DNA from 4 places in the Mameliella sp. AT18 genome. Region 3 is predicted to be linked to each of the others. Evidence: riboswitches for the same ligand, from Rfam matches in the RefSeq annotation. Region 3 holds a riboswitch; each other region holds the start of a gene.
The links. Region 3 has a riboswitch for cobalamin ahead of PVW46_RS14410 (DUF4198 domain-containing protein). Riboswitches for the same ligand answer to the same signal wherever they lie in the genome.

Region 1: it holds a riboswitch for cobalamin, as region 3 does, so the genes downstream of both, PVW46_RS04480 ((2Fe-2S) ferredoxin domain-containing protein) here and PVW46_RS14410 (DUF4198 domain-containing protein) in region 3, are expected to answer to the same signal.
Region 2: it holds a riboswitch for cobalamin, as region 3 does, so the genes downstream of both, PVW46_RS00645 (DUF1636 family protein) here and PVW46_RS14410 (DUF4198 domain-containing protein) in region 3, are expected to answer to the same signal.
Region 4: it holds a riboswitch for cobalamin, as region 3 does, so the genes downstream of both, bluB (5,6-dimethylbenzimidazole synthase) here and PVW46_RS14410 (DUF4198 domain-containing protein) in region 3, are expected to answer to the same signal.

What each region holds. Positions count from the first base shown of each region.
Region 1 covers NZ_JARAMO010000035.1:9,609-17,914, reverse strand. The annotation lists gene PVW46_RS04485 (benzoate/H(+) symporter BenE family transporter) at 84-1,274, opposite strand; cobalamin riboswitch at 1,483-1,694, shown strand; gene PVW46_RS04480 ((2Fe-2S) ferredoxin domain-containing protein) at 1,786-2,505, shown strand; gene PVW46_RS04475 (ABC transporter substrate-binding protein) at 2,492-3,424, shown strand; gene PVW46_RS04470 (FecCD family ABC transporter permease) at 3,425-4,432, shown strand; gene PVW46_RS04465 (ABC transporter ATP-binding protein) at 4,422-5,186, shown strand; gene PVW46_RS04460 (molybdopterin-dependent oxidoreductase) at 5,265-7,514, opposite strand; gene PVW46_RS04455 (LysR substrate-binding domain-containing protein) at 7,662-8,306, opposite strand, start outside.
Region 2 covers NZ_JARAMO010000007.1:13,417-21,722, forward strand. The annotation lists gene cobN (cobaltochelatase subunit CobN) at 1-1,045, opposite strand, end outside; gene cobW (cobalamin biosynthesis protein CobW) at 1,080-2,135, opposite strand; gene PVW46_RS00645 (DUF1636 family protein) at 2,132-2,551, opposite strand; cobalamin riboswitch at 2,586-2,777, opposite strand; gene cobO (cob(I)yrinic acid a,c-diamide adenosyltransferase) at 2,869-3,477, shown strand; gene PVW46_RS28645 (DUF1289 domain-containing protein) at 3,482-4,369, shown strand; gene PVW46_RS00660 (HAD family hydrolase) at 4,366-4,974, shown strand; gene PVW46_RS00665 (cobyric acid synthase) at 4,971-6,416, shown strand; gene cobD (threonine-phosphate decarboxylase CobD) at 6,423-7,400, opposite strand; gene cbiB (adenosylcobinamide-phosphate synthase CbiB) at 7,409-8,306, opposite strand, start outside.
Region 3 covers NZ_JARAMO010000153.1:162-5,377, reverse strand. The annotation lists partial or broken gene PVW46_RS14430 (energy-coupling factor ABC transporter ATP-binding protein) at 1-199, opposite strand, end outside; gene cbiQ (cobalt ECF transporter T component CbiQ) at 196-984, opposite strand; gene PVW46_RS14420 (NikL family nickel/cobalt ECF transporter subunit) at 981-1,562, opposite strand; gene cbiM (cobalt transporter CbiM) at 1,559-2,176, opposite strand; gene PVW46_RS14410 (DUF4198 domain-containing protein) at 2,183-2,980, opposite strand; cobalamin riboswitch at 3,109-3,311, opposite strand; gene PVW46_RS14405 (D-lyxose/D-mannose family sugar isomerase) at 3,444-4,133, shown strand; gene PVW46_RS14400 (aldo/keto reductase) at 4,199-5,203, shown strand.
Region 4 covers NZ_JARAMO010000082.1:15,409-23,714, forward strand. The annotation lists gene PVW46_RS11210 (agmatinase) at 1-273, opposite strand, end outside; gene PVW46_RS11215 (hypothetical protein) at 446-1,954, shown strand; cobalamin riboswitch at 2,053-2,231, shown strand; gene bluB (5,6-dimethylbenzimidazole synthase) at 2,276-2,971, shown strand; gene guaB (IMP dehydrogenase) at 3,055-4,503, shown strand; gene PVW46_RS11230 (RsmB/NOP family class I SAM-dependent RNA methyltransferase) at 4,659-5,819, shown strand; gene PVW46_RS11235 (ATP-binding protein) at 5,962-8,214, shown strand; gene PVW46_RS11240 (gamma-glutamyl kinase) at 8,225-8,306, opposite strand, start outside.

The sequences.
Region 1 (8,306 bases), on a different contig from region 3:
GTCTGGTTGGTCTCTATGGCAGGTGCGTGTTTCGTGCCGAAACACGGGCCAAGGTCGTCGTCGGGGCGGTTATGCCTTCCCGGTTACTGCTTGACGGCCGGCTCTCGCTGCAAAAACGCCTTCAAACCCCAGATGGCGACGCCTGCAAGGACCCCCCAGAATGCGCCGCTGATCCCCAACATCGACATGCCGCTGCCAGCGATCAGGAAGGTCAGGGCAGGGGCCTCCAGCTGGTCCGCGCGGGAAAACGCGGCGGTTGTCGCGGCAACAAAGGCGGGTATCAGCGCCAGACCGGCAACGGCGGTGATGACCTCTGTCGGCGCAATGCTGGCCATCGCGGTGACACCTGTCGCGGCAAAGGCGAGCGCGACATAGCAGACACCCGAGATAATGGCCGCCCAGTAACGGCCGGACGGGTCGCGCCCGGCGTCCTCTCCGGCCATCATCGAGGCGGTGATCGCCGACATGTTGACCGGGATCGCGCCGAAAGGGGCGATGAGCAGGCTGACGATGCCGGTGCTGCGCAGCAGGAAGGGGCGGTTGACGCCATAGCCGTTCAGTTCGAGCACCGCGAAGCCCGGAATATTCTGCCCCGCCATCGTGATCAGGTAGAGCGGCAAGGCCACAGAGATTGCCGAGAGCGGGGAAAAGCTGGGCGGCACGATATCGAGCACCGGGCCCCAGGTGATCGCAGACGCGTCGGGATGTGCTGACGGGTCGACCCCCAGGAACAGCACCAGGACAAAGGCCGCCACCGCAAGCGGCATCGCGGCCAGGCGATTCCAGGCCAGGCCCACGACCCAGGCCACGACGATGGGCAGGACCAGCAGAGGCAGGTTCCCGAGCGCAAGCGCCGGCGCAAGACAGAGCTTCAGCAGGACCCCCGCCAGCAGCGCGCTTGCAATCGGCTTGGGGATTGCCGCGACGGCGCGCCCCAGGCCGGGGATGACCCCTGTCAGGACGATCAGCAGGGCGCAGATGATCAGGGCACCTACCGCCTCGCCGAACCCTCCGGCCAGCATCGCCGTTGCCGCAAGAAAGGCGGCGCCGGGTGTCGACCAGGCAACCGCGGCGGGGGTGCGCGTGACGATGGGCAGCCAGATACTGCAGATCCCCATGCCGATGGTCGCAAAGAACAGGCCGGTCGCGGCCTGGGTCTCCGAGGCGCCCATTGCCGTCAGCCCGGCCAGAACGATCGCAAAGGAGGCGGCGTAGCCGACGAAGGTGGCCAACACCCCCATGTTGAGCGCCGAAAACGAAAAATCCTTGATCATGAAAGGGTCCACTGCTGCCTGACTCGCGCTCCCTACTTGACCGAGGATGGCGCGAACCTCCAGATCAGACATCTTCGGAACGCAGGGCGGTTCACCGCGAAAATCGTCCCCGTGACAGCGACGGCGACCCTGCCGTGCGCAGGGACATGACTGCCGGCCGGTTTCCGCGACGGGGCGGCGAAGGTTCTGGACAGTGATGGTTTTCCATGTCACGAGTTGCGGCGATGGTGCTGCGTTCGGGTCAACCCCGGAGCGGCTGAAAAGGGAACACGGTGCGAGAGACCTCTCTCAATTCCGTGACTGCCCCCGCAACTGTAAGCGGTGAGCAACCCGTCAATCCACTGGATCGACTGCGATCCGGGAAGGGACGGCGCGCTTTGATCCGCGAGTCAGGAGACCTGCCATCAATTGATCGCAACCAATCGGGCGGCGGGCCCGAGGAGGACAAGATGACAGTTCCACAGTGCCCGGTCCCGTGCGCTTGCCTGTTTCCTCTGAACGAGGGCTGGGCATGGACGCATATGTATTCCTGATTTCAGCGAGTTACGTCAGCGCCACCCGGTTCCGCAAGCTGGCCGATGCTCTGGTTCAGGAAGCCCCGTGCCATGCGGTCGCCCTGCGTCTCGAAGGCGAGGGGCAGAACCTCTGGCGGGTGCTGGACGCCCTGGCCGCCGAGGGCGCCAACCGGATTCAGCTGCGGCCCATCGGCTTGCCGTTTTCACAAAGCCTGGAACGGTGGCTGCCCGGGGCGGCGGCAAGCTGGTTGCACAAGCGCGGCGAAGCGGCGCCCGAGCTGTTTTTTGCGCGCCCGGCAGAGGAAGACGCCGGCTTGGTGCGGAATGCCGCGCGGGCGCGGGTCCCGGCATCGCGCATCGCCCCTTTGCCGGACGGCGAGTTGGGCAAGGGCTGGGATGCGCCGCCGGAGTTTCGCCATCACCTGCTGGTCTGTGCCGGTCCGCGTTGCCACCTCAAGGACGCGCCTCATCTGGCCGATGTTCTCAAGGACGAACTGCGCCGGGCGGGCGTCAGCGCCGACTGCCTCGTGACGACGACCGGTTGCCTGTTTCCCTGCAACGCCGGCCCGGTGATCGTGCACTACCCCGAAGGCCATTGGTACCGGGTGACCGACGTGGCCGATGTCCGCGCGGTCGTCACCAAGGCGATCGGCGCCGGCGCACTCCCCCGACATCTTTTGATTCACAGGACCGGAGATACCCATGAACCCGTTTAAACTCAGTTTCGTCCTTGCAATGGCCGCCGGAGCTGCTGTGGCGGACCCGGTGACTGTCGAAAGCTGCGGCGCGTCCTTTACCTATGACGCGCCCCCCAGCCGGGCGATCACGCTCAACCAGCAGGCCACCGAGGTCATGCTGGCGCTTGGCCTGCAGGATCGGATAGTCGGAACCGCCTACATGGACGACGCCATCCCCGAGCAATGGCGAGCGGCCTATGACAGCGTGCCCGTGCTGGCAGAGAAATACCCCGCCGCCGAGGTCGTCCTTGCGCAAGAGCCTGACTTCCTGTTCGCGGGATTCGGGTCCGCCTTTTCCGAGGACAACCTGGGTGCCGCGCAAAAGTGGCATGACCTTGGGGTGGGCACCTACCTGGCCGATGCCTCCTGCAAGGATGCGCATCCGAAGGACGTTCCCCTGACACAGGCCCCGATCCTGCGCGACATCGAGGTGATCGGTGACATCTTTGGCGTGGCGGACCGTGCCGACGCGCTGATCGCCGAAACCCGGGCGCGCATCGACGCGGTTCAGAATGACCCGGCGGGCGGCGGTCGGACCGCGTTCATCTATGACAGCGGGACGGATACGCCCTATTCCATCGGCTGTTGCGGCGGCCCGGCGCTGCTGGCCCGTACCGCCGGCCTGCACAGCATCAGTTCCGAGGTTCAGGGCACCTGGATCGACCTTTCGTGGGAACGCGTCGTCGCCGCCGATCCCGAGGTGATCCTGCTGATCGAGGCGGATTGGTCCACCGCTGCGGACAAACGGGCCTACCTGGAAAACGATCCGGTACTGGCAGAGCTGTCGGCGGTCAGGAACGGTCGCTACGTGGTCGTGCCCTTCTCGGAGACCCTGCTTGGCATGCGCTTCGCCGATGGGGTCGAGCGTGTGAATGCGCAGCTCAAGGCATTGGACTAAGTGCCCGCCCGATTTCCGATCCTGTTGGTCGCGACCCTTGGGGGGCTGCTGTTCGTGGCCCTGGCCGGTGTCCTTTGGGGCACGGCCCAGATCTCCTGGGCCGACCGGTTTGCCATCCTGATGCGGGATGAGACCGCCCCGCGCGGACTGTCCCTGATCGTCTGGCAGTGGCGAATCCCTCGCGTCCTGGCGGTGGGGCTGATCGGGGCCGGGCTGGCCCTGGCAGGGGCGTTGATGCAGACGGCCCTGCGCAATCCGATGGCGGACCCTTACTTGATGGGGCTGTCGTCGGGCGCCTCGGCCGCTGCGGTGGCGGCGATCATCTGGCTGCCCACGGGCATGACCGACCGGCTTGGCGTGCCGCTCATCGCCTTTCTCGGGGCGGCGCTGGCTTTTGTCATGACCATTGGCCTGTCGCAGAGACGCGGCAGGATGCCCGACCCTCTGGTGGTGATCCTTGCAGGTGTCGCCGTGTCGCTGATGTTCCAGTCGCTGACGGCCTTTTTCCTCTATGTCGGTGATCCGCACGCCACCCGCAACGCGATGGGCTGGCTGATGGGGACGGCGGCGGGCACGCACTGGCATGAGGTGCCGATGCTGGGCCTGAGTCTTGTCGTGGTTGGGGCGGTCGCGCTGCGCAACGCAAACGCGCTGGACGCGACCCTGCTGGGCGAGGAACGGGCGCAGGCGCTTGGGTTTCGCATCGGCCGCATCCGGTTGTTGATCTTCGTGGCGACGGTGCTCTTGACCGGGCTGGCGGTATCGGTGGCGGGCATCGTCGGTTTCGTGGGCCTGATCGTGCCGCATATGGCGCGGCTGCTGACCGGTGCCCGGCACCGGGTGCTGCTGCCCCTGACGATGGCCCTTGGCGCGGTGGTCCTGATCGCCGTCGATCTGCTGTGCCGGGTGCTTCTGGCGCCCGAGGAACTGCCGCTTGGGGTGTTGCTGGCGCTGTTCGCGGCACCGCCCTTCATCCTTATCCTGCGGGGGATCCGTCGTGTTGCATGACCCTGTTTGCCGGGATGCTGCCCTTTGCATCCGGAACCTCAGCGTCTCTGTCGAGGGCAGGGGCGTTGTACAGGACGCATCCCTGAGCGTGCCCAAAGGGGAAATCCACGGCTTGCTGGGACCGAACGGCGCCGGCAAGACAACGCTATTACGCACGCTCTACCGGGCCACGCGGCCAGCTTCGGGGCGGATTGAGGCCTTTGGCAGGGAGATGGACTGCCATAGCCACGTGGAATGGGCGCAGGTGCTGGGCGCCCTTGTGCAAAGCGCGGGGTTGCTGGCGGGATTGACGCCCCGGGACATCGTGGAAATCGGGCTTGAGGCGAAAGGCCTGGGACGGGGCGAAATCCGGAGGCGCCTCGACGAGGCGCTGGGGATCGTCGGCTTGACCGACAAGGCGGACCAATCCGCCGAGCGGCTGTCCGGCGGAGAGCTGCAGCGCTGCTACTTTGCCCAGCTCCTGGCCTGCGATCCGCAGGTCTACGTGCTGGACGAACCGACCAATCACCTGGACCTGCACTATCAGCTGGTGCTGCTGGACGAGGTCCGGCGCCGGGGGCGGACCGTGCTGATGTGCCTGCATGACCTGACGCTTGCGATGCGCTATTGCCACAAGGTCTACCTGATGCAGTCCGGCAGGATCGTGGCCAGCGGAGCGCCTGCGACCCTGTTGAGCCGCGACATGCTCATGACCCACTACAGGGTGGATGCTCAGTTTCGCGGCACGTCGCTGGACGTCACCGGGCCGGTCTGACCCTTCGGCGGGACCAGAGGGCGGGCAAACCGCTTTGCCCGTCCACGGTATCTTGCCAGTCCGGGCCCTTGTCCGCGATCACGACAGACGCGCGACCTGCACCAGGGCAGAATGGGCGCTGCATCCCTGTCCAAGGCGGGAGGTGCCCACATCCAGCGTCAGCACATTGGGGTTGCCGTCAGGGTCGATGTTGCCGCCCGGGGCCCCGAACCATGCCCCTGTCGGCAGGGCCACGACCCCCGGATTGATGTCGCTTGATACAGACGCCCGGGCGCGGCACGCGCCGCGTGCGTTGAAGACCCGCAGCAGATCGCCCGTGGTGATCTCGCGTGCCGCGGCATCGTCCGGATGGATGACCAGTGTTTCGGGGCGGGCACCCTCGACATCGGCAAGCGCGGCTTCAAGCTGGCTGTGAAGCTTGTCCCCCGGTTGGGGCGAAACCAGGTGCAGGGGTGCCGCCGTGCTGGCGGTGCCCAGCCATTCCGTTGGCGGCAACCAGACCGGGTGACCGGGACAATCGTCGTATCCGAAACTGTCGATTGTTGCCGAGAAAATCTCGATCCGGCCAGACGGAGTGCCCAGGCGGAACGCATCGGGATCTTCGCGGAACGGGGCAAAGAACGTGCGGTTCGGTCCCTCGGCCTTGATTGGCAGCTTTATCCAGTTGCGCTCTCGCAGCGCGTCCAGATCAGGCACGTCGATACCAACATTCGCCGCCGCGTCCCGGTACTCGGCGTAGAGCGTTGCGATCCAGTCATCGGCGCTGCGGCCTTCGGTGAACTGGTGGCCCACGCCGCAGCGCTCTGCAAGCCCGCTGAATATGTCGTAATCGTCGCGCGCTTGGCCTACGGGCGGGATCAGCCGTGGCATGTGGAACAGATAGTCGTCCATATTGGTGCGGCCGATGTCCTCGCGTTCGTAGGGGGTGGTGGCGGGAAAGACGATGTCGGCGCGTTTGGCGGTCGCTGTCCACCAGGGTTCGTTCACGATGATTGTCTCGGGCCGCTGCCAGGCCTCGTGCAGGGCGTTGAGATCCTGGTGGTGATGGTAGGGATTGCCGCCCGCCCAGTAAACCAGGCGGATGTCGGGATAGGTCTTGCGTTGCCCGTTGAAATCATAGGGGCGCCCGGGATTGCGAAGCATGTCGCCGATGCGCGCCACCGGGATTGTGTCCTCGACCGGGTTCGACAGTTGCGGGAAGGTCATGCCGCGCAGCCCAAGGAGCGACTTGCCAACGCCGCCAATCGCCCCGTAGCCATAGCCCACGCCACCGCCCGGCAGGCCGATCTGGCCCAGCATTGCGGCCAGGACAACAGACATCCAGTAGGGCTGTTCGCCATGTTCGGCGCGCTGCAGCGACCATGCCACGGTGATCAGCGTCCGGGTCGAAGCCATGCGCCGCGCGAGCGCCCGGATCGTGTCGGCGCCCACGCCGCACAGGGGCGCCGCCCAGTCCGGGGTCTTGGGCACACCGTCCGTATCGCCCATCAGGTAGGGCCGGAACCGTTCGTAACCGACCGTATGGCTGGCCAGGAAGGCACGATCGACAAGCCCCTCTTCCTCGAGCACATGGGCCAACGCCAGCATCAGCGCGGTGTCCGATCCGGGCCGGACGGGCAGCCATTCGCAGCCTTCGGGCGCATCGGTGCGTTGCGGTCCTATGTTGATGCAACGCGTGCCTCTGGTCGCCAACCGATCGAACCAGCCGGCGGTCTCGTGCTCGGTGATGCCGCCCATGCTGACTTGCGAATTCTTCGGGTTGATCCCGCCGAACATCACCAGGGTCTCGGTGTTGTCGTGGATCGTCTGCCATCCGTCCTGATGCTCATAGAGCAACTGCAGGAAATTCACGCCCAGCACATGCGGCATGATGGATTGCGCACATCCGGTCGAGTAGCTGCCAAAGGAGGCGACATATCCGCCGATGCAATTCAGAAACCTGTGCACCTGGCTTTGGGCGTGGTGAAAGCGTCCGGCCGATCCCCAACCGTAGGAGCCACCGAAAATCGACTCGTTTCCGTGTTGGTGGCGGACGCGGTCGATCTCTGCTGCCGCGATGTCCAGCGCTTCATCCCAGGGGAGTTCGACAAACTCCTGCGCGCCCCGTCCACCGCGTTCCCGCGCCTCCAGCCAGCCACGCCGGATCGAGGGGCGGGCGACGCGAGTCTTGTGATGGACCGCGGCCGGGAGGCTGTCGGGGATTCGCGAGGGATGCGGATCCTGGGAGAACGGCCGGGTCGCAACGATCCGGTCACCTTCCACGTCGACCTCGAAGGCACCCCAATGGCTGGAGGTTACCTTTGTCGATGGCGCGGTTTTGTCGGCCATTTGCCTTCTCCATATTGGTGCCGGGTCCTCGACCGCCCGGAAAGTACAGACTGATACGGGCGAAGATTCCCGGCATCCTGCCACATTCACAGGGCCGCCTGTACCCGCTCCGGAATGCCTTTGGCGAGACCGGCGGGCGCAAAAGGGTCACCTATCCTCCATGACCGCCGGCAATTCGCGGCGCAGAAAGTCGGCGAGGGCGTCGACCTGAGGCGGGTTGCCCCGGCGTTCGTGCATCAGCAGGCTGATCTCGGGCAGTCCGGCGACCCAGTCCGGCAAGAGGCGGCACAACCGACCCGCCGCGACTTCCTCGGCGCAGACATAGGCGGGCAGGGCCACCACCCCCAGCCCCGCCGCGGCGGCCTCCTTCAGGCTGACCATGTCATCGCTGCGCATCCGCGCCGCGAAGGGAACAGAGGCACTGCTGCCGCCAGGCCCCTGCAGCGACCAGCTGCTGCCCCCGGGCCGCCAGCCAAGCGCCAGACCGGGCTGGCCTTCGAGGTCCGTCGGTGATGCCCCGCGTCCGAGCTGCTGCGCAAGGCCCGGGGAGCCGAACAGGTGCCAGGGGACGTCCGCGATGCGCCGTTGGATCAACCCGGAGTCCGGCAGCAACCTGACATGTCCCCGAATGGCCAGGTCGATGCCATCGCCGATCATGTCCGCAAAGTCGTTCGAGGCCTGTAGCCGCAGGACGACACGCGGGTTCTCGTCAAGGAAACGCGGCAGGATGCGGCTAAGCGCGAATTGCGCGACGCCAACCGAACTGGACAGGGTGACGGTGCCCTCCAACGC
Region 2 (8,306 bases), on a different contig from region 3:
CAACCTCCGGCAACACCACGTGCATCGCAAGGTCGGCTGGCGACAACCCACGCTCCGCCTCGGCCCAGGCCGTACGCGAGGAGGTGGCCAGAGCAACCTGGAAAACGGGCACATCGCCCGCATCCAGCGGCGAGGCCCCCTCGGTCCCGCGCCCGGAAAAGGCGGTGGCATTGACGATGGCGACGGGGGCCAGATGCGCCACCTGCCGCGCCAGCCAACCCGAGGCGCCCGGCGCCTTCAAGGACGGCGCAAACAGGCCCATCACGTCAAATCCGCGTTCCCGCAAGGCCGCGCACAGCGCCTCCATCGGCGCCATATCCGCCGAGACGAGGTAGGAGCGATAGAAGACAAGGCAGACCAGCGGGCGCGATTTCTTCTTGGCGAAAATACCCTCGGGGGGGCTTGCCACCGGCAAGCGGGGGGCAGACGGCCCCCCTCTGCCCTCGCCATCCCGCACAGCGGCCAGGACCGGGCAACAGACCCCATGCTCCGGCAGCCAGGCGCCCACCTGGGGCAGCCCCTTGGCGCCGCGCACCGGCCCGGCATAAAGCCCCGCCGCCAGCGCCATCTGCGCCAGCGCCGCCTGGGCCGCCACCGCGCCGCCCGCGTCGCAGAGATGGGCCAACCGCCGCAGGGTGGAGACCGGCAGGGTCGAAACCTCGTCCAGCCGCGTATCGACCCGCCCGTCACCGGGCAAAACCGCCAAGGCGATCCCCTTCGACTGCGCCAGGGCAGCGATCTGCTGGATGCCGTAGGACCAATAGGGCACGCCGCCGATCAGGCGGATCAGGATGCCCTTGGCGCCCTCAAGCGTCTGTTCGACATAGGTATCGACCGACAGCGGATGCTTCAGCGCCGCGATATTCGCCAGACGCAGGGAGGGCATCCGCCCCTCGCGCCCGCCGCCGCGCTCCCATCCCGCGGCAAAGGCGCCGAGGTCGGAATCCGAGAAGGACAGCACCACCAGGTCCGCCGGGCTTTGCGCCAGGTCGGTCGGGGTCTCGCTCTCTTCGAGGCCGTGGCTTTCGCGAAAGATGACGTGCATGGCACCGCTCCGGCGCGGCGGGGAGACCCCCGCCCTACTCTGCCGCCTCCGTGGCCACGCCCAGCACGGCGCGGATCGCCTCGGGGTGGATGTCGTCATGTTCGGCGATCACGACAAGCCGGCCCTGGCGGGCCTCGTCCGCTTGCCACGGACGGTCGTACTGGTGCCGCACCCGTGCGCCCACCGCCTGCACCAGCAGGCGCATCGGCTTGCCGGCAACGCTGGCATAGCCCTTGACCCGCAGGATGTTCTGGCTCTTGGCCAGGTCCTCGATCCGCGCCACCAGGTCGGCGGGGGCGGACACCTCGGGAATGTCCACGACAATGGATTCGAAATCGTCGTGCTCGTGGTCATCGTGGTCGTCATGGTGGCTGGGACGGGCGTCCATGTCGTCTTCTGCCGCCGCTTCCAGCCCCAGGATCACGCGCGGGTCGACGGCGCCCTCGGCCACCTCGATCACCGGCAGCGGACGCGGCGCCTCGGCGGCGATGATCTCCTTGGCCTTCGCCACGCCCTCGGGACCCGCCAGATCCGGCTTGGTCAGCAGGATAATGTCAGCGCAGGAAATCTGGTCCTCGAAGACCTCCGACAGCGGCGTCTCGTGATCCAGCGAATCGTCCGCCAGCCGCTGCGCATCCACCTTGGCCACGTCTGGCGCGAACCGCCCCGAGGCCACCGCCTCGGCATCGGCCAGGGCAATCACGCCATCTACGGTGATCTTCGACCGAATATCGGGCCAGTCAAAGGCCTTGAGCAACGGTTTCGGCAGCGCCAGGCCCGAGGTCTCGATCAGGATATGCTCCGGGCGCGGGTCCAGCGCCATCAGCGCCTCGATCGTCGGGATGAAATCATCGGCCACGGTGCAGCAGATGCAGCCGTTGGCGAGTTCCATGATGTTTTCCGCCGGGCAATCGGGGATGGCACAGCCCTTGAGGATCTCGCCATCGACACCCACGTCGCCGAATTCATTGACCACCACGGCCAGCCGCTTGCCGCCGGGGTTCTGCATCAGGTGGGTGATCAGCGTCGTCTTGCCCGAGCCGAGGAAGCCGGTGATGACGGTGACGGGAAGCTTGGCGAGATCGGTCATGTCTTGTCCTTTTCCGGCGCTTTGGCCTGTTCGGGCGGGATGCGCGCGATGCAATTGCGTTTGAAATGTTCGGGCCGCGCGCGCCAGGGGATCACCCCGTCACGGGCCGCATGATAGAGCGCGACACCCTCGGTCAGCAGGTCCGGATGCGACGCTTCGTGAAGGTTTCCGTAGACGTAGGTCCAGCGTTCCGCCCCGCCGCGCATGGCGACGGAACAGCCGTAGTCGCAGTTCTGCAGGCATTCCACCGGCGTCAGCGTGACCCCCTCGGGCATCTCGCGCGCCGCCAGCGCATCGTGCAGGCGCTGGCCCGGGCGTTGACCGCCCTCTGGCACCTCTTCGCCGCGCCGACACTTGACGCAGACCAGCAGTTCGACCGGCGCATGGCCCGCCCCCTGTTGCGTATCGTGATCCATTCCCGACCTCCTCCGGGGCACCCCGCCCGGGATTAAAGTTGCACCTGGGATGGCAGGTCTCCTGGCTCGCGGGTCGCGGCACCCCCGCGCCTTCCCGGCCGGTCTGGCCAGTGGCACGTTGCGAGGGCGCTCACCGCTTACAGTTGCGGGGGCAGCCGCGGGGTTTCACCGCGTTCCCTGTTGTCCTCCCCGGGTGCTCCGGGGAACCATCGTGTGGGCGGTGGTGCGACAGACGGGCGGACATGTCAATCGCGAAGCACGTTGACGGGGCGCGACACGGATGCAATTCCTGCCTGAATCGATCAACGGAGCGCGCAATGGACGAGATCACAACCCGCCACAACGAAAAGATGCGCCGCATCAAGGCCGCCCGCGACGAGATGATGAAGACCAAGACCGAGGAAAAAGGTCTGATCATGGTCCACACCGGCAAGGGCAAGGGCAAGAGCTCGGCCGGGTTCGGGATGATCATGCGCTGCATCGCGCATGGCATGCCCTGCGCGGTGGTCCAGTTCATCAAGGGCAACTGGGACACCGGCGAAAAGACCTTTCTCCGTGAACGCTTTGCCGATGAATGCCGGTTCTTCGTGTCCGGTGAGGGGTTTACCTGGGAAACCCAGGACCGCGAGCGAGACATTGCCGCTGCGCAGAACGGCTGGAAGATCGCCAAGGAGCAGATCCTCGACCCCGAGATCCAGTTCGTCCTGTTGGACGAGATCAACATCGCCCTGCGCTATGATTACATCGACATCGACGAGGTGGTCGAGTTCCTGCTGCACCAGAAACCGGCCATGACCCATGTCTGCCTGACAGGTCGCAACGCCAAGCCAGAGTTGATCGAGGCCGCCGACCTGGTGACCGAGATGGAGCTGCTCAAACATCCCTTCCGCGACGGCGTGAAGGCGCAGAAAGGCGTGGAGTTCTAGGCCCATGAGCCGCATGACCCGCCTGCCCCCGGCCAGCCCCTGCGTCGCCCGCTGCGTGATCGACGAGGCATCGCAGCTGTGCACGGGATGCGCCCGCAGCCTGGACGAGATCGCCTGCTGGGGCGGCGCCTCGGACGATTTTCGCGCCGGCGTCTGGGCCGCCTTGCCCGCCCGCGCCGCGAACATGGGGCTGAAGACGCGCCGGCTGTCCTGGCAGGGGGATACGCTGTTGACGGAAACGGCGCGGCGCATCGGCGAGGAAGGCGCGCGCCTCGTGGCGGGGATCTGGGGCGCCTCGGGCGAGCTGTCGCGCCTGCCGGGAACCGAATGCACGGGGCAGATCGGCGACGGCGTGCTGATCCTGCGGTTGGAAAATGCCGCGCTGCGGCTGGAGGCCGCGCGCTATCTCACCGCCTTCGAGATCGACCGCCCGGAGGCGCCGACACTGATCGCCCTGGCTGTGCCCCTGGGCCGCGCCCTGCGCGATCCGGCCCGATCCTTGACCGCGCTGGGTCCGGACGATCGCGCGCTTTTGCCCCGCGACGCAGGCGGACTGCGCTTTGATCTTGGGCTGGGCAGCCGCGCCGCGCGGTTCACCGTGCGGTGCGACAAGGCGCTTGCCACTCGGCTGGCCCGGAGCCAAGGCACGGCCTGGCCGGATCACCTGTCGCGCAGCGGCCTCGCCCTGCGAGACGCGGCCCCGGTTCGCGTAATCGAAACGCCCTGCCTGCGGCTGGAAATCGATGCCGAGATCCCGCCGCCAGATGGTGAATCTCCGGAAGGGCCGCACACGCACCTCTTGCCGGATCACGTCGCGCAGGGGTTGGAAACACCGCCGACCGTGCCTTTGCCCGCGGGCTATGTCGCAACTGCCCTGATCTACCCCAAATGAGCGCCGAACTTGTCGTCTGGGACTTCGACGGCGTGTTGAACGCCGAACCGCCGGGCGACCCCTTCGGTTGGGTGGCAGACCTGGACAGGACGCTGGGCCTGTCACCGCGCGCCTTTCGCGCCTTCCTGAACCAGCCCGGACAGGCGGCACGGGTGTTGCGCGGCGCGCTGCCGCTGGAACGGGCGCTGGCCGATTGGCTGGCGACGCAGGACACGGATGTCCGCGCCGAAACCCTGCTGGACCATTGGTTGCGGGCCGAGGACCGGCCCGATACGCAGGTGATCGACTGGCTGGCACGCAGTCCCGGACGTGCCGTGATCGGTACCAACAACCCGGCACCACGGGCGGATTACATCATGGATGTCATGGGCTTGTCGGCACATGTTGAGGCGATCTTCGCCTCCGGCCCGATGGGCGTGGCCAAGCCCGATCCGGGGTTCTTCGGCCAGATCGAACGCTGGTCGGGGCTGATGCCGCAAGACCTGCTTCTGATCGACGACAACCGCCAGAACCTGGCCTCCGCCGCCCGACGCGGCTGGCAGACCTTTCATTTCGACCCGCGCAACCGCAATGACCTGCCCAAGCGGCTGGGGATCGCGCCTTGAGCCGCGCGGTGATGATCCAGGGCACCGGGTCCAACGTGGGCAAGTCCATGCTGGTGGCGGGCCTGTGCCGTGCGGCGCGGCGGCGCGGGCTGTCCGTGGCACCGTTCAAACCTCAGAACATGTCGAACAATGCCGCCGTGACCTCTGACGGCGGAGAAATCGGACGGGCGCAGGCGCTTCAGGCGCTGGCCTGCGGCCTTCCGCTGCACACCGACATGAACCCGGTGCTGCTGAAACCGGAAACGGATGTGGGGGCCCAGGTCGTCGTGCAGGGCAAGCGCCTGACCACCGCCAAGGCCCGGGACTACGCGAAGTTGAAACCGCAACTTCTTGGTTCCGTTATCGAAAGCTTCAATCGTCTCAGGTCCGCGCATGACCTGGTGATCGTCGAGGGTGCAGGCAGCCCGGCAGAGGTGAACCTGCGCAAGGGCGACATCGCCAACATGGGCTTTGCCGAGGCCGCAGGCGTGCCGGTCATCCTCGCCGGAGACATTGACCGGGGCGGTGTGATCGCCCAGATCGTTGGGACCCAGGCAATCCTACCGACCGATGACGCCAACCGCATTTCCGGTTTTCTTATCAATAAGTTTCGCGGCGATCCTCGTCTTTTTGACGAGGGTTACAAGCTGATCGAAGAGCGCACGGGCTGGCGCGGCTATGGCGTTGCCCCCTGGTTCCCCGAGGCCTGGCGCCTGCCGGCAGAGGATGCATTGGACATCCGTACTCAAACCCGTGCCGAAGGCTTGCATGTGGTGTGCCTCTGCCTCTCGCGCATGGCCAATTTCGACGATCTCGACCCGCTCGCCCAGGAACCGGACGTGCGCCTGACCATGCTCCGGCGCGGCGAGGCGATCCCTGGCGACGCCGACCTCGTGATCCTGCCCGGCAGCAAGTCCACCCGCGGCGACCTTGCCTTTCTTCGTGAACAAGGCTGGGACGTGGACCTGATGGCGCATCACCGCCGTGGCGGTCGCGTGCTGGGGATCTGTGGCGGCTATCAGATGCTTGGCCGGGTGGTCGATGACCCGCAGGGCATCGAGGGGCCGGCGGGCCGCGATCCCGGCCTTGGCCTGCTGGAGATCGGCACCGTCATGACCGCTGACAAGAGCCTGACAGAGGTCAACGCCCGCCATGCGGCCACGGGCACCACGTTCCACGGCTACGAAATCCACATCGGTCGCAGCGACGGCCCGGACCGCGCCCGCCCTTTCGCTTTTGTCGGGGACAATCCCGAAGGTGCGATCAGCGCCGATGGCCGGGTCATGGGCAGCTACCTGCACGGCATGTTCCGCGACGACCGGTTTCGCGCCGCCTGGCTGGAGGGTTTCGGGGTCGCGGCCAGCGCCTCGTATGATGCGACGGTTGAACAGACGCTGGAGGCGCTCGCCGATCACCTAGAGGCACATCTGGACGTCGAGGGAATTCTTGCCGCTGCGCGCTGAGCGCCGTCAGCCCTGTAGCACCCCCTCCAGACGTGCCCAATCGGGTTCGGACCCCGGCAGGCCCAACCGCAGCCAGCCCGCCGAGTAGGGGAAGACGCGGGTCCAGATCCGCGCCTCGGCCAACCGCTCCTGCGCGGCCAGGGCATCGCCCGTCTCGTAAGTCCGGAACAAGACCGTGCCCCCCACCGCGGACCAGCCCGCCGCCTCGGCCAGCGCATCCATGCGCACCGCGTCACGCGACAGCCGCGCGATCGTCTGCACTTGCCAGTCCGTATCCGCCAGCGCAGTGCATCCGGTTGCGATTGCCGGCCCGTTGACCGCCCAGGGACCGGCCAGCCGTCGCATTTCGCCCACCAACGCGGACGGACCAAGCGCAAAGCCCAACCGCAGACCGGCCAGCCCGTAGAACTTGCCGAAGGATCGCAGGACGAGGATCAGGACACCCTCGGGCAAACTGTCGAGAAAGGGAATGATCGAATATTCCGGCGCCGGGTCGGCAAAGCTTTCGTCGACCACGAGAAGGCCCACGTCCCGCGCCAGGTCGATCAGCTCTTCCGGCGTCCAGAACCGCCCATCCGGGTTGTTCGGGTTGACCACGACCCCAAGCCGCGCGCCCTTCAGGCCATCCGCATCCCCGACCTGGGTCACGGTCCAGCCCTGCGCCGTCAGCGCTCCTGCGTGTTCGTTGTAGGTGGGACCGACGACGCGGGCCTCGCCCCCGATGCCCAGACGCGGCACCAGCTGGATCGCGGCCTGCGCACCGGCGAGCGCGACGCATTCGGTGTCCTCTTCGGCCCGGTAGGTTGTCCGCGCCACAGTCTCCAAGGCGGCGAGCTCTACCCGCGTGGGCAAAGCTGCCCATGCCCGGGCCGGCAGCTCTGGCAACGGATAGGGCACGGCATTGATCCCCGTCGACAGGTCCAGCCAGTCGCCATCGCCAAAGCGGGCCTTGGCCCGGTCCAGATCGCCGCCGTGATCGCGCATCTTTTCCCCTAGAGTATCGCCAGCCCGGTAAGGACCGCGCCGCAGAGAAACATCGCCCGGACATAAAGCGCAAGGCCCCGGGCGATGTCACGCGCCTCCGGATCGGCGGCACCTTCATTGACCCAGGGTTCCTGGGCAACGCGGTCACCGTAGATGCGCGGCCCGGACAGACGCACGCCCAGCCCACCCGCCAAGGCGGCCTCGGGCCAGCCCGCATTGGGCGAGCGGTGGCGCGCGGCGTCTTGAGAAACAACTCGAAGAGACCTCCAAAACCCATTGGCAGCCAATGCAAAAACAAGCGAGGTCAAACGCGCCGGAACAAGGTTCACCAGGTCGTCCAGACGTGCGGCCACCTTTCCGAAATGCTCGTATCGGTCGTTGCGATGGCCGATCATGGAATCCATCGTGTTGATCGCCTTGTAGGCCACGATACCTGGCAGTCCCGCCACCACGCCCCAGAACAGTGGCGCGACGATGCCGTCCGACGTATTCTCGGCCAGGCTTTCCAGGGCCGCGCGGCTGATCCCGGCATCGTCAAGCGCACTGGGGTCACGGCCCACGATCATCGACAGGGCATGGCGCGCGGCGGGCGGATCCCCGGCCAAAAGCGGATCGCGGACGGCAGCGACGTGTTCGTACATCGAGCGCACCGCGATCAGCGGCCAGGCCAATACGCCCAGCACCAGGACCGCCGCCCAGCCCTTGCCCAGCACAACCGTCACCAGAACGGCAGGACAGACAGAGACCAGCAGGACCAACATCACGGTTAGCAAGCCCGTGGCAAACCGCCGCCGTGCCCCCCCTTTGTTCAACCGTGCCTCAAGCGCCGAGATCAGCGAGCCGATCCAGACCACCGGGTGTGACAGCCGCCGGAACAGCGCCGAGGACCAGCCCAGTGCCACGTCC
Region 3 (5,216 bases):
TGCGGGCCCGGTCGAAGATGGTGACCGTGCCAGAGGTGGGCCGTTGCAGCCCGAGGATCATCCGCAGAAGCGTCGACTTGCCGGCGCCGTTGGGGCCGGTCAGGGACAGCCGCTCGCCGGGGCCAAGGCGCATCGAGGCGCCGTTCAGCACCGGGGGCTGGCCGGGATAGGCAAAGTGCAGATCGTCCAGTTCGATCATCGCAGCGTCAATTCCAGTGTCAGCAGCAGGGTGAAGGTGCCGAAGAGAACCAGCGCAAAGAGCGCGTCGGCACGGGTACAGCGGAACTCTTGCAAAAGCACGATCCGGCCCGAGAATCCACGGCATTTCATCGCGCCCAGCAGGCGTTCGGAACGCTCGATGGCGCGCACCATCATCATCCCGACCAGGTAGCCGAAGCTGCGGTAGCTGTGCCAGTTGGTGCCGGGGCGAAAGCCGCGCACCTTCATCGCGGCGCGCAGGCGCAGGTATTCCTGGCGCAGCACCTCGACGTAGCGGATAGTGAACATCATCAGGTGCACCAGGGTTTCCGGGGTCTTCAGGCGGTAGAGCGCGTGGCCCAGCGTCACCGGCTCCATCGTGCCGACGAGGGTGATGAGGGCGAGGACCACGGCATTGGCGGTCAGGCCGATCTGGATGGCGCGGGCAAACCCCTGCCAGGAGGCAGGATAGCCCCAGAGGGTGAAGATCGGGTCGCCGGGCACGGTGAAGGGCAGGAGCAGCAGCATGAAGAGGATGAACCCGTCGACCATCGCGACACGTTTCAGCGTCCTTGCCGGGGGCAGGCGCGACAGCGCCAGCAGGGTCAGGGACAGGGCCAGCGCGGCGGTCAGCGCGACCAGGTTGTCCAGCGCCACCACGAAGACGCCATAGGCGATGGCGGACAGGATGCGCACGCGCGGGTCCAGCGCGGCGATGGGGCCGGGGCCGCGGCGGGGGCCGTCACCGGGCAGGGCGGCGCTGGTGTTCGACAGGATATGCGTCACGCCCCGGCCTGCGATTTGAGCTGGCGCCGGGCGGCGATGTAGAAACCCAGCCCGAACAGCCCGAGGATATAGCCCATGCCGCCTAGGATGGTCTGCAGGTCGTTCTTTTCGCGGTAGGCGGCGATCTCGCGGCGCAGGGGGCGCATCTCGTCGCGGACGATGCGGGCGATCTCGGTGCGGTCGGCATCCGAAAGCGCGAGGCCGGGGGCGGCGGGTGCCGTCGTGGGGGCGGGCGCCGCAGGTTCCGGCGCGGCGACGCCAAGGATGCGGGCGACCTCTTCGGCAGGCATGGTCACATTGGCCAGGTGCCCGGCGCCGAGGTCCGAGCGGAAGGTATGGGCGACGGGTTCGGTCGGCGCGAAGATGAAAAACCCGTCGGCGTCGGTCACGGTCTCACCCAGCAGCGTGCCGTCGGGACCATAGACCTCGACCGGCTGGTCGGTGGCCATGTCGCCGTTGGAAAAGCCGATTTCGCCCTCGATGGCGCTGCCAGAGGGGAAGACGGCGGCGATGACCTTGTGTGCCAGTGCCGGGACGGGCAGGGCCAGCAGGCAGAGGACAAGCGCCAGCCGGATCATGCCTCGGCCTCCTTCATCGACAGGAAAAGGTCCGGTTTGACCTTGCGCGCCAGCAGGACCGCAAAGCCGGTCAACAGGCCCTCGATGACCATGATCGGCAGGTGGGCGACAAAGACAAGGTGCGCGACGGCGAGGAATTCGTCGCCCGAGAACATCAGCGAGAGGGCCACGAAGAGCGTCGTCAGGGCGGTGGCGCAGGCCCCGCCGATGCCGCCCCAGATCGCCGCCCCGACAGGACCGCCGCGCAGGATCAGCGGGCGGAAGACCAGCCCGACGAGGACCGCCGCAAGGGCAATGTTGACGGTGTTCACGCCCAGCACGGTCAGCCCGCCAAAGCCGAAAAAGACCGCCTGCAGCACCAGGCCGACGAACAGCGCCGGGAAGGCGGCCCAGCCGAGGATCAGCCCGGCCAGACCGTTGAGGATGAGATGCACCGACGACGGACCCACGGGCACATGGATCAGCGAGGTCACGAAGAAACTGGCCGAGAGCACGCCTGCCGCCGGGATACGGTCCAGCGGCAGGGCGCGCAGACCCAGGGCAATGCCGCCCGCCGCCGCCACGGCGCCGCCGATGACGACCGGGTTCGAGAGGGCTCCGTCGACGATGTGCATCTTGGGTTACTCCAGTTCCCAGGCGCGGATCCAGAGGACTGCGTCCTGGCTCAGCTCCTTGCCCTCATGCTCGGTCGCCGGACCGGACCCGAGGGCGGCAAAGCCCCAGTACCCGGCCTTGGGGATGCCGAAGGTGAAATAGCCGTTGGCGTCCGAGATCGCCACGACGGCCCCTCCGGGCGGCGGGCTGGCCACGGGGGCGGTGGCGGCGGATCCGTCCATGTCCGGTTCGGCCGCCATGTACTCGATCTCGATTTCCGCGCCGGCGACGGGTTCACCATCGGCCAGCACCTGCCCGGTGAAGGTGGACCCGGCGATGATGTTGTAGGGCTTGTTCAGGGGCAGGATCTCGGTGGGCAGGCCCACGGGCGCCATCCAGTCGGTCGGCAGCGTGTTGCGGTTCAGCACGGACTTGGTGAACTGCTGGATGTACTTGTCCTCGGATTCCTCGAAATAGGGCTGGGGCACCGTCACCAGCACATAGTCGCCAGACCGTTTCACCGGGACCGAACCCAGGAAGGCGGCAGCGGAATTGCTGGCGCCGGTAAAGGTGATCGGCTGCAACGTGTCCATCAGGTCGGTCTTTTCGCCGCGATGGATGACATAGAACTCCTGCGGGCGCTCCAGGTCCATAACATGGCCGTTTTCGAAGGGGTGCCAGAACACCAGCTTGACCGGCACGTCACCGGGACGGTCGATCAGCGCGTCGGTGGTGTATTCCAGCAGGAAATGCGCGGGTGCCGCCGTGGGCAACGCCAGGAGCGCGCCAACAAGGGCCTGTTTTCCGAGGGTAAAAAAAGTCACTGATATCGTCCTTGTCCAGTCTGCGCCATCCCCGGCGCAATGCGGTGGAGACGTGGGACAAGGCGGCCGGGGTCCGAACAGGACACAGGCCAGACGCTCACCCCGACGTCCGGTGGAGCCGTGGCCATCTGGGCCGCGGGTGTCCGGCAGGTCTCCTGACTCGCGGGTCGTTGCCTGGGCCTGCCTTCCCGGATTGCTCCAGTGGCGTCTTGGCCCGGCTCTCCGCTTACAGTTGCGGGGGCAGTTGCCGGATTGGCGCGGATGCGCCGCACGGCATTCCCTCTTTCCCCCGGAAAGTCGCCTTTCCGGGACCGGTCACGGTTCTGTGTGTGACAGGTTCGCCAATGCGGGGCAATGGTCAAAGTGACATGCGCGGTCCCTCGTTCGGGTAGTTGGTTGACGGAACCGAGTCGGTGGCGGATAGCTGTCACAAAGCCGCTATCGCTAACGGGAGGACTGGGGCATGAAACGGTCACGCATCAACGCCATCATGACGGAGGCGGACGAGATGATCCGTCGCCACGGGTTCACCCTGCCGCCCTTTGCGCAATGGTCGCCAGAGGCCTTCGTGGCGCAGGCGGGCGCGGCGCGGCATGTCATCGACTCTCGTTGTGGTTGGGACATCACCGACTATGGCGCCGGGCGCTATGACGAGATGGGGCTGTTCCTGTTCACCCTGCGCAACGGGCTGCTGTCGGACCTGACCTCGGGGCGGGGGATGTGCTACGCGGAAAAGCTGCTGATCTCGAAACAGGACCAGCTTTCGCCGATGCACACCCATGTCATCAAGGCCGAGGACATCATCAACCGGGGCGGCGCGACACTGGTGGTGGAGCTGTACGGATCTGACGACCAGGGCAATTTTGCCGAGGATCGCGGCGGCACCGTGATGTGTGACGGGATCGTGCACGACTATGTGGCGGGCGAAAAGCTGCAACTGGCGCCGGGCGAAAGCGTGACCCTGCGGCCCGGCGACTGGCACGCCTTCTGGGGCGAGGGCGGCGACGTGCTGATCGGCGAGGTCAGCACCGTGAACGACGACGAGACCGACAACATCTTTCGTGAACCGATCGGGCGCTTTTCCGACATCGAAGAGGACGAGGCGCCGCTGCACCTGCTGGTCAGCGACTACAAGGCCTGGCTGGGGGCCTGAGGCCGGGACTTGCCAATGCGGGAGGCGGGCGCCACTCTGCGCCCGTCGGCAAGAGGGGGCAGGACATGCTGAGACGGGCACTAGGACAGGGCGGGCCGGAGGTATCGGCGCTGGGCATCGGGGCGATGTCCTTTGCGGGCTTTTACGGCGCGGTGAGCGAGGACGAGAGCCACGCGGTGCTGGATGCGGCGCTGGACGCCGGGGTCGATCACATCGACACCTCGAACGTCTATGGCATGGGCAAATCCGAAGAGATCATCGGCAGCTTCCTGAAACGCTACGCGGGCAAGGGCGGCACCCCGTTCCGCATCGCCACCAAGGCCGGGATCACCCGCGACCCGGACACGGGCGCGCGCATTTTCGACAATACCGCCGCCCACCTTGAAGCGGAGCTGGACAAGAGCCTGCAACGGCTGGGGCTGGAGCGGGTCGACCTGTTCTACGTCCACCGCCGCGATCCCCGGATCGAGATCGAGGAGGTGACGGAGTCGCTGGCGGCGCTGATCCGCAAGGGCAAGATCGCCTCTTTCGGCTATTCCGAGATCGCCCCCACCAGCCTGCGCCGCGCCGCCGCCGTGCATCCGGTGGCCGCCGTGCAATCGGAGTATTCATTGCAGACGCGCCTGCCCGAGATGGGCCTGTTGCAGGCCTGCGAAGAGCTGGGCACCGCGCTGGTTGCCTTTTCGCCGGTGGGGCGGGCGCTCTTGTCCGATACGCCGCCGACGCCGGAACGGGTGGCGGCGGCGGCGTTCCTCAAGGTCAATCCGCGCTTCATCGGCGGCAACCTGGAACGCAACATCGCCGCCAGCCACGGCTTGCGCGACCTGGCCGCAGAGGCGGGTTACGCCACGGCGACGCTGGCCATCGCCTGGGTGTTGTCGCAGGGGCGGACGGTGCACGCGATCCCCGGCACCCGCAGCCCGGGGCACCTGCACGAACTGGTGCGCGGGGCCTCGATGATGCTGGGCGACGACCTCAAGGCCGAGATCGAGCGCCGCCTGCCGCTGGGCTGGGCGCATGGGTCGCGCTATTCGGCAGAGCAGTGGATCGGCCCGGAATCCTATGGCTGAGCCCGGCCTTCCC
Region 4 (8,306 bases), on a different contig from region 3:
GTCGACCAGCCGCACACCGTCCAGGTAGGTCACGTCGTCCTCGTGGTCATAGGCGCCCGCGTGGCCAAAGCTGAACAGGGTCGAGGCTTCTCGCACGCCGCGCGGGCCGAACCGTGCCCCTGCGCGCCATTGTGTGCCCGCGTCGAAAGGGGCGCCAAGGATTGCCGCATCGGCCTGCAGGCTGGACCAGTCGGGCTGGTAGGGGGCCCTGGCAAAGGTGCAGATGCCGGTGAACGGAAGGTTCAGCCGACCGGATTCGTAACCGTGACTCATGAGGTTCTCCTTGATTGGCGCCAGCCTAGTCGGAGGGGCGCGCGCAACAAGGGGCAATGCGCGTCGAGGGTTGAATAATCGTTAAGGTTGAAAAGTTCCTCTTGAGTACACGTTGCAATGCCTTACCCTGCGTAATGTGGATACAATCTTTGATTGCACTGGAGGGACTGAAATGAACTCGTTGAACAAGAGTCGGCCGTTGTTGGCCCTGGCGCTGGCAGGGCTGCCGCTGACGGCCCTGGCGCAGGACTATGGCGTCGACATGCCTGCGGAACCCGCGCCGGGTGTCCGCTTCCCGACGCCCGAGGCCGAGATCGACGCCTGGATCCGGGCGGAGCCGCAAAACAGTGACGCGATCCATGCCCACGCCTGGGGGATCTGGGCCGGACTGACGAAACCAGTCGAGGGGGAGGGCGCCTATGCCCGGCTGACCTATCAAACATGGCTGACCAAGGCGGATGTGATCGACGTCTTCACCGGCGAGTCACCCGTAGATCAGTTCCGGCTGGGCGAATCGAACCAGATGTTCAAGCACGGGCTGGTGGACGGTTTCCTGGCCAACGCCGCGCAGGAAAAGAAGGACGGGACCGAGCCGGTGAAAAATGCCGCGGGGATCATCGTTAATACAGACGTGTTGGAAAACGTGGCCTACAGCCCGCCCTCGGCGCAATACCTGCTGGACACCGGCACGGGCAAGCCCGAGGTGCTGGACCGGCTGCTGGAACAGGGAGACAAGGTGCGCTTTCCCGATGCGGCGGTGAACGTCAAGCCGGTCTACAAGCTGATCACCGATGATCGCATCACCGAGTGGACCGGCGCGGATGGCCAGACCCGCAGGCTGTACGCCTTTACCGCCTGGCCCGGAGAGCCGGACCTGGCCAACTGGACACCTGACATGAAGCAGGGCGGCTATCCAGAGACGCTCTGGCAGCAATGCGTCTATGTCGATCTCGACCTCGAGGGGCCGACGACTTCGACCGGGGTCGACGTGAACTGCAAGAGCCCATCCGAAGGGAACATCTATTCCGTCGATGATTTTATCGCCGTGGACCTGAAAAAAGAGGATGCAGCCTTCGTCAACAAGTCGACGGGGGACAGCAGCGACCTGACCGACGGAGAGACCTCTATCGCTCTGCTGGTGGCCATGCATGTCACCTCTCGCGAGACGACGCAGTGGACCTGGCAGACCTTCTGGTGGGAGGCGGACGCCGCCCGGCCCAACACGCCCTCCAGCGCAGCGGTGGCATCGGCCCGGCCCGATACGTTGACCACACAGGCGGCGCATTACGCGATGGCGCCGGCCTATTCGATGCTGGTGCCGGCCCAGCCGCTAGTCGGCGGCAAGAACGTCGGCGCGCTGGTGACGGCCTTCAATCCCTACCTGGAGGCCGGTTTCGGCACGCCGGTCATCGGGATCACCGAGACGGTGCAGATCCCGGACGGCGCGGGTGGCTGGACCACGACGACGACCGATATGGGGATCCAGACCAACTGCATGACCTGCCACGGCCTTGCGGCCTGGGGTGGACGTGGCACGGGCTATGCCGCGAATTTCTACGTCCCGCGCGATTACTGGGTGTTCGACACGGCGCTGGACGTGGATTTCGCCTGGTCGGTGCAGGCCATTGGCGAGGCGGTCGAGAAGGCGGAAAAGAAAAAGGCCGACGCGGCGTCAGAGTGACCGGGTCTTGACCGTCATGGATCGTTGCAGGCGCCCCTTTGGGCGCCTGTTTCGCGTTCCGGGGACAGGATCGGCGATTGCCCCGCCGGCCCGCCTGTCGCATTCTGCGACCGTCAGGTGCCCCGTGAGGGGAGAATCGGGAAGCCGGTGCAAGACCGGCGCGGGCCCGCCGCTGTAAGGGGGATGGAGCGGACAGATGCCACTGGGGACAACCCCGGGAAGGCGTCCGCCCCGGCATACCCCAAGCCAGAAGACCGGCCTGACGACATCGACCGGCGCCTTGGACAGCGTCCGGTCATTGTCATTTTGCGGAGCCGAAGAATGCCCGATTCCCCAGTTGCGCCCGAAAAAGCGCGCAAGTTTGCCGCCTGCGAGCGCCAGGCGCTTTATGACGTCATCAACGCGCGCCGGGATGTGCGCAACGAATTCCTGCCCGATCCGATCTGCCCCGCGATGCTGCGCCGCGTGCTGGAGGCCGCCCACGCGGCACCTTCGGTTGGCTTCATGCAGCCCTGGAACTTTCTCCTGATCCGCGATCCGGCCCGTCGGCGCGCGGTTCACGCCGCCTTTGAACAGGCCAATGCCGAGGCCGAGGCCATGTTCGATGGCGAGAAGCGAAGCCAATATGCCGCGCTGAAACTCGAAGGCATCCTGAAGGCGCCGCTGAACATCGCCGTGACCTGTGACCGGACACGCGGGGGCAAGGTGGTGCTGGGGCGCACGCACAACCGCGACATGGACCTGTATTCCACGGTTTGCGCGGTGCAGAACCTCTGGCTGGCGGCGCGGGCCGAGGGACTGGGCGTCGGCTGGGTCAGCATCTTTCGACAAGAGGACCTGCGGGCGTTGTTGAACTTGCCCGACCATGTCGAGGTTGTCGCCTATCTTTGCGTCGGTCATATCGAAGAATCCTTTGCCCAGCCGGAACTGCAAGCGCGGGGCTGGCGCCGCCGTCTGGATCTGGATGACTTGATCATGGAAGACCGGTGGCCGGGTACGCATGGGGCAGGGGGGTGAGACGCGGTGCCGCGCGCTCTTTCCTTTCCCCGCTGCCCGTGCGATAGGGACGCGCCAACCGATCCCTCCCAAGGAGTGCCCCAATGGAGATTCGCGAGGCCCTGACCTTCGATGACGTCCTGCTTGTTCCCGCGGCCTCGAGCGTGTTGCCGTCGACGGCAGACACACGGACGCAAGTGACCAAGTCGATTGCGTTGAACATTCCCCTTCTGAGTTCCGCGATGGACACCGTCACCGAAAGCCGGATGGCGATCACGATGGCGCAGGCCGGCGGCATCGGGGTGATCCACAAGAACCTCGGGATCGAGGAGCAGGCGCGCGAAGTGCGGCGGGTCAAGCGGTTCGAGAGCGGCATCGTCTACAACCCCGTCACCCTGCGCCCGGACCAGACCCTGGGCGACGCGCGGATGCTGACCGAACGCTACGGCTTCACCGGGTTCCCGGTGATCGACGAGTCGCATCGCGTCGTCGGCATCGTCACCAACCGCGACATGCGCTTTGCCGAGAATGACGGCACGCCGGTCCACGCGATGATGACCCGTGACAACCTGGCGATCCTGACCGAACCGGCGGACCGCGAGGAAGCCATCAACCTGATGAAGGCGCGGCGGATCGAAAAGCTGCTGGTGACCGACAAGGACGGCAAGCTGACCGGGCTTCTGACCCTGAAGGACACGGAAAAGGCGGTGTTGAACCCCACCGCCTGCAAGGACGGCCTGGGCCGCCTGCGGGTGGCGGCGGCGACCGGTGTGGGCGATTCTGGCTATGAACGCTCGCAGGCGCTGGTGGATGCGCAGGTCGACATCATCGTGGTCGACACGGCGCATGGCCATTCCGCCGGAGTGCTGGAGGCGGTCGAGCGTGCCAAGCTGCTGTCGAACGAGGTGCAGGTGATCGCGGGCAACGTCGCGACGGCGGATGCCGCGCGCGCCCTGATCGACGCGGGCGCGGATGCGGTCAAGGTGGGGATCGGGCCGGGTTCGATCTGCACGACGCGGATGGTGGCCGGTGTTGGCGTGCCGCAGCTGACTGCGATCATGGAATGCGCCGCGGCGGCAGGCGACGTGCCGGTGATTGCCGATGGCGGCATCAAGTTCTCGGGCGATTTCGCCAAGGCAATCGCGGCGGGCGCCTCCTGCGCGATGGTCGGCTCCATGATCGCCGGAACGGATGAAAGCCCGGGCGAGGTGATCCTCTACCAGGGCCGGTCGTTCAAGGCCTATCGCGGCATGGGCAGCCTGGGCGCGATGGCGCGCGGCTCTGCTGACCGCTATTTCCAGAAGGACGCCGCCAGCGACAAGCTGGTCCCCGAGGGGATCGAGGGGCAGGTGCCCTACAAGGGCCCGGCGGGCGTGGTGCTGCACCAGCTGGTCGGCGGGTTGCGCGCTGCGATGGGCTATACCGGCTGTGCCACGGTCGAAGAGATGCGCCGCAACTGCACCTTCGTGAAGATCACCGGGGCGGGGCTGAAGGAAAGCCACGTGCACGACGTGCAGATCACCCGCGAAAGCCCGAACTACCGGATCGGGTGAGCGCCGGTCCGGGCTTTGCCCTGCAAACTCTCCAATGGAGAGTTCGAGGCGTGAATGGGTAGAGGCCCGGCGCGAAAGGCGCGCCGGGAACGGGTCTCGTCAAACCCGTGTCGCTGGGCTAGGCAGGGTCGATTGTCCCCGTTGGAGAACAGCCCATGACCCCCGCCGCGCGAGTACAGGCCGCCATTGAATTGCTGGACCGGATTGCCGCCGGGCAGGCTGCGGAACAGGCTTTGACCAGCTGGGGACGTGCCGCGCGCTATGCCGGGTCAAAGGACCGGGCGGCGGTTCGTGACCTTGTCTTCGACGCGCTGCGCTGCTGGCGGTCGACCGCGGCCCTGGGCGGCGGCGAAACCGGGCGGGCGCGCTTGTTGGGGCTGCTCCGTCTCAGGGAAGAAGATCCCGACACGATCTTTTCGGGGCAGGGCCATGCACCGGCCCCGCTTGGTGCAGATGAACAGGCCGCCGGTCAGGCGCCGGAGGGGGCGGCGGCGCTGGATTTGCCGGACTGGCTGGCCGCCCGCTTCCGGGACAGTCTCGGGTCCGCGGCCGAGGCGACGGCACTGGCCCTGCGGTCCCGGGCCGAAGTTTTTCTCCGTGTCAATCTGTTGCGGGCGACGCCTGACGCGGCACTCGCACGTCTGGCCGAGGATGGGATCCTGGCGGAACCGCATGACCTCTCGGCCACCGCCTTGCGGGTGACGGGGGGCGCCCGCGGGATCATGCGCAGCAGCACCTATCTCGACGGCCTTGTCGAACTGCAGGATGCCGCCAGCCAGGCGGTGGTCGATCTGCTGCCGCTGGAACCCGGCATGCGGGTGCTGGATTATTGCGCTGGGGGCGGCGGCAAGGCGCTGGCGATGGCGGCACGGATGCAGGGCGGGCCAGTCGTGGCCCATGATGCGGCAGCGAAACGCATGGTCGATCTGCCGGCGCGGGCGGCCCGGGCCGGCGCGGATGTTCGCATCACCGGCACGCCTGAGGGGGATTTCGACCTTGTTCTTTGTGACGTGCCCTGTTCGGGCAGCGGGGCCTGGCGGCGGGCGCCCGAGGGCAAGTGGCGCCTGACGGAGGCGCGGCTTGCGGACCTCTGCACGATCCAGTCCGAAATCCTTGATCAAGCGGCCGGTTTCGTCGTCGAAGGTGGTGTGCTGGCCTATGCGACCTGTTCGGTGCTGGCCGAGGAAAACGCCGCGCAAGTCAGCGCCTTCCTGGACCGCAGACCCGGCTGGGCGGTCGAGGTGCAGCGGCAATTCCTTCCTGAATCGGGTGGAGACGGGTTCTTTGCCGCGGTTCTTCGGCGGACCGAAACCTGAAAGACACAACTTTGACGCGAGCCTGGACGACAGTTAACGTCCCCTTAACGGTCTAGGCTGGCATTATGACAGGAAGCGAATCGTGATCCCGGGGGGCAAGGTGGAAGCTGCGATTGACATCGCGCAGAAACGACAGAACGGCATGACGCCCATCGTCGGTGCAGCTGCACTGGTTGTATTGGCGACGCTTTCGCTGTTGATTTCCCAGGTGGCCACGGTGCGTTCGGTCCAGGTTGTGGCGTTGGCCGCCACGGGGGCGTTTGGGTGTCTCGCGGTGGTCTGGCTGCTGGTCGACCGGGTTTCCGGCGGGCGGCGAAAACGGCGGCTGGCCCTGCTTGCGGATTTCATCGAGACCGAACCGGCCTTCTGTTTCCTCACCGATGCCGAAGGCGCGGTGCTGACAAGCAACCGCACCGCGCGCGAACGCTTTGCCAGCGACGGGATCATCCAGCTGTCCACCATGCTGCGCGACGTCTTTGCCAGTTCCGAAGGGATCATCTACCGGTTGCAGCAAAAGGCGCTGACCGAGGGCGCGGCGGTCGAGGATGTCACCAGCCATTCCGAAGGGTACAGGATCTACGTCCGCGCCTTCCGGCCCGACATGATGTTGTGGCGGCTGGAGAATGAATCGCAACGTGCGGGCGGGCGGACACGGGCCGATCTCGCGGTAATCTCGCTGGGGCGCAACGGCGCGGTGCTCTACATGAACCCGGTGGCGCGTGACCTGGTCGGCCAGCGGGTCAAGCGCCTGGATGACATCTTTGCAGACCTGCCATTGCGCCCCGACGGGGTACATTGTCTCAAGGGTGCCCATGCCGGGCAAAGCGTGTTGGTCCATAGTGCCGACATCGGCGGCGGGCGGCAGGAACTGGTTCTGTCCCCCATCGCCGAGGATTCGGGGCGCCAGGACCTGATGGGCAGTTTCGATGGCCTGCCGGTGCCGCTGCTCAAGGTCGCGCCGGACGGGCGTGTCCTGCGGGCCAACCCCGAGGCCCGTCGCCTGCTAAACCTCGGTCAGGGCGATCCCGGTCACCTCGCCGAGCACATGGAGGGGTTGGGGCGTGCGATCAAGGACTGGCTGCAGGAGGCTGCCGATGGCCGTGGCCTGCACCGGTCCGAGTTCCTGCGCCTGACGCGCGCGGACCGTGAGGTCTTTGTCCAGGTCACGCTGAACCGCGTGATCGAGGATGGCGAGACGGCGCTGATCGCCGTTCTCAACGACGCGACCGAGCTCAAGACGCTCGAGGCGCAATTCGTCCAGAGCCAGAAGATGCAGGCCATCGGCCAGCTTGCGGGCGGTGTCGCGCATGACTTCAACAACCTTCTGACGGCGATCTCGGGGCATTGCGACCTGTTGTTGCTGCGCCATGACCAGGGGGATCCGGATTACGGCGACCTGGTCCAGATCAACCAGAACGCCAACCGGGCGGCGGCGCTTGTCGGGCAGCTTCTGGCCTTTTCACGCAAGCAGACCATGCAGCCCGAGGTCATGGACCTGCGCGACACGCTCTCCGATCTTGCGCATCTGCTGAACCGGCTGGTGGGCGAAAAGGTGCGGTTGACGCTGAAACACGATCCCGTCCTGCCGACGGTGCGCGGCGACCGCCGACAGCTGGAACAGGTGATGATGAACCTGGTGGTCAACGCCCGCGACGCCATGCCCGAGGGGGGCGAGATCGTGGTCGAGACGGAGCGCCGCGAACTGACGGAATCGATGACCCGCGACCGCGCGGTGGTGGCGCCCGGACTCTACGTTTCCGTCCGGGTGACGGATGAGGGCATGGGCATCCCGCAGGACAAGTTGCAGAAGGTCTTTGAGCCCTTCTTCACCACCAAGCGCACTGGCGAGGGGACGGGGCTTGGTCTGTCCACCGTCTATGGCATCGTCAAGCAGACCGGCGGTTTCATCTTTGTCGACAGCGTGGTCGGGCAGGGCACCTGTTTCACCCTGCTGTTCCCGGCTTTTGAGGCGCCCCGCCAAGAGGCCGTGGCCATCGAGCAGAAGACCGAGCGGAAGCTGCCCGAGCAAGGGTCCGGCGTTGTTCTTCTGGTCGAGGACGAGGCCCCGGTCCGGGCCTTCGCGGCCCGCGCGCTGCGCCTGCGCGGCTACACGGTGATCGAGGCGGAAACCGCCGAGGATGCGCTCAAGACGCTGGATGACGACGAACTGGCCGTGGACATCTTCGTCACCGACGTCGTGATGCCGGGGATGGACGGGCCGACCTGGGTGCGCAAGGCGCGGGAACGGCGTCCGGATACGCGGGTGGTCTTTGTTTCGGGCTACGCCGAGGACGCCTTTGGCGAAGGCAGCGAAGAGATCCCCAACTCCGTCTTCCTGCCCAAGCCCTTCTCGCTGTCGGACCTGACCGAGACGGTGCACCAGCAGCTCAACTGACGAAGCGGACCTAGGTCGCGCTTTCCCAGGTCTCGAAATCCGCGGCACACTTGCGCCGCAACTTGGCGTCGATCTCCGGAGACAGAGACAGG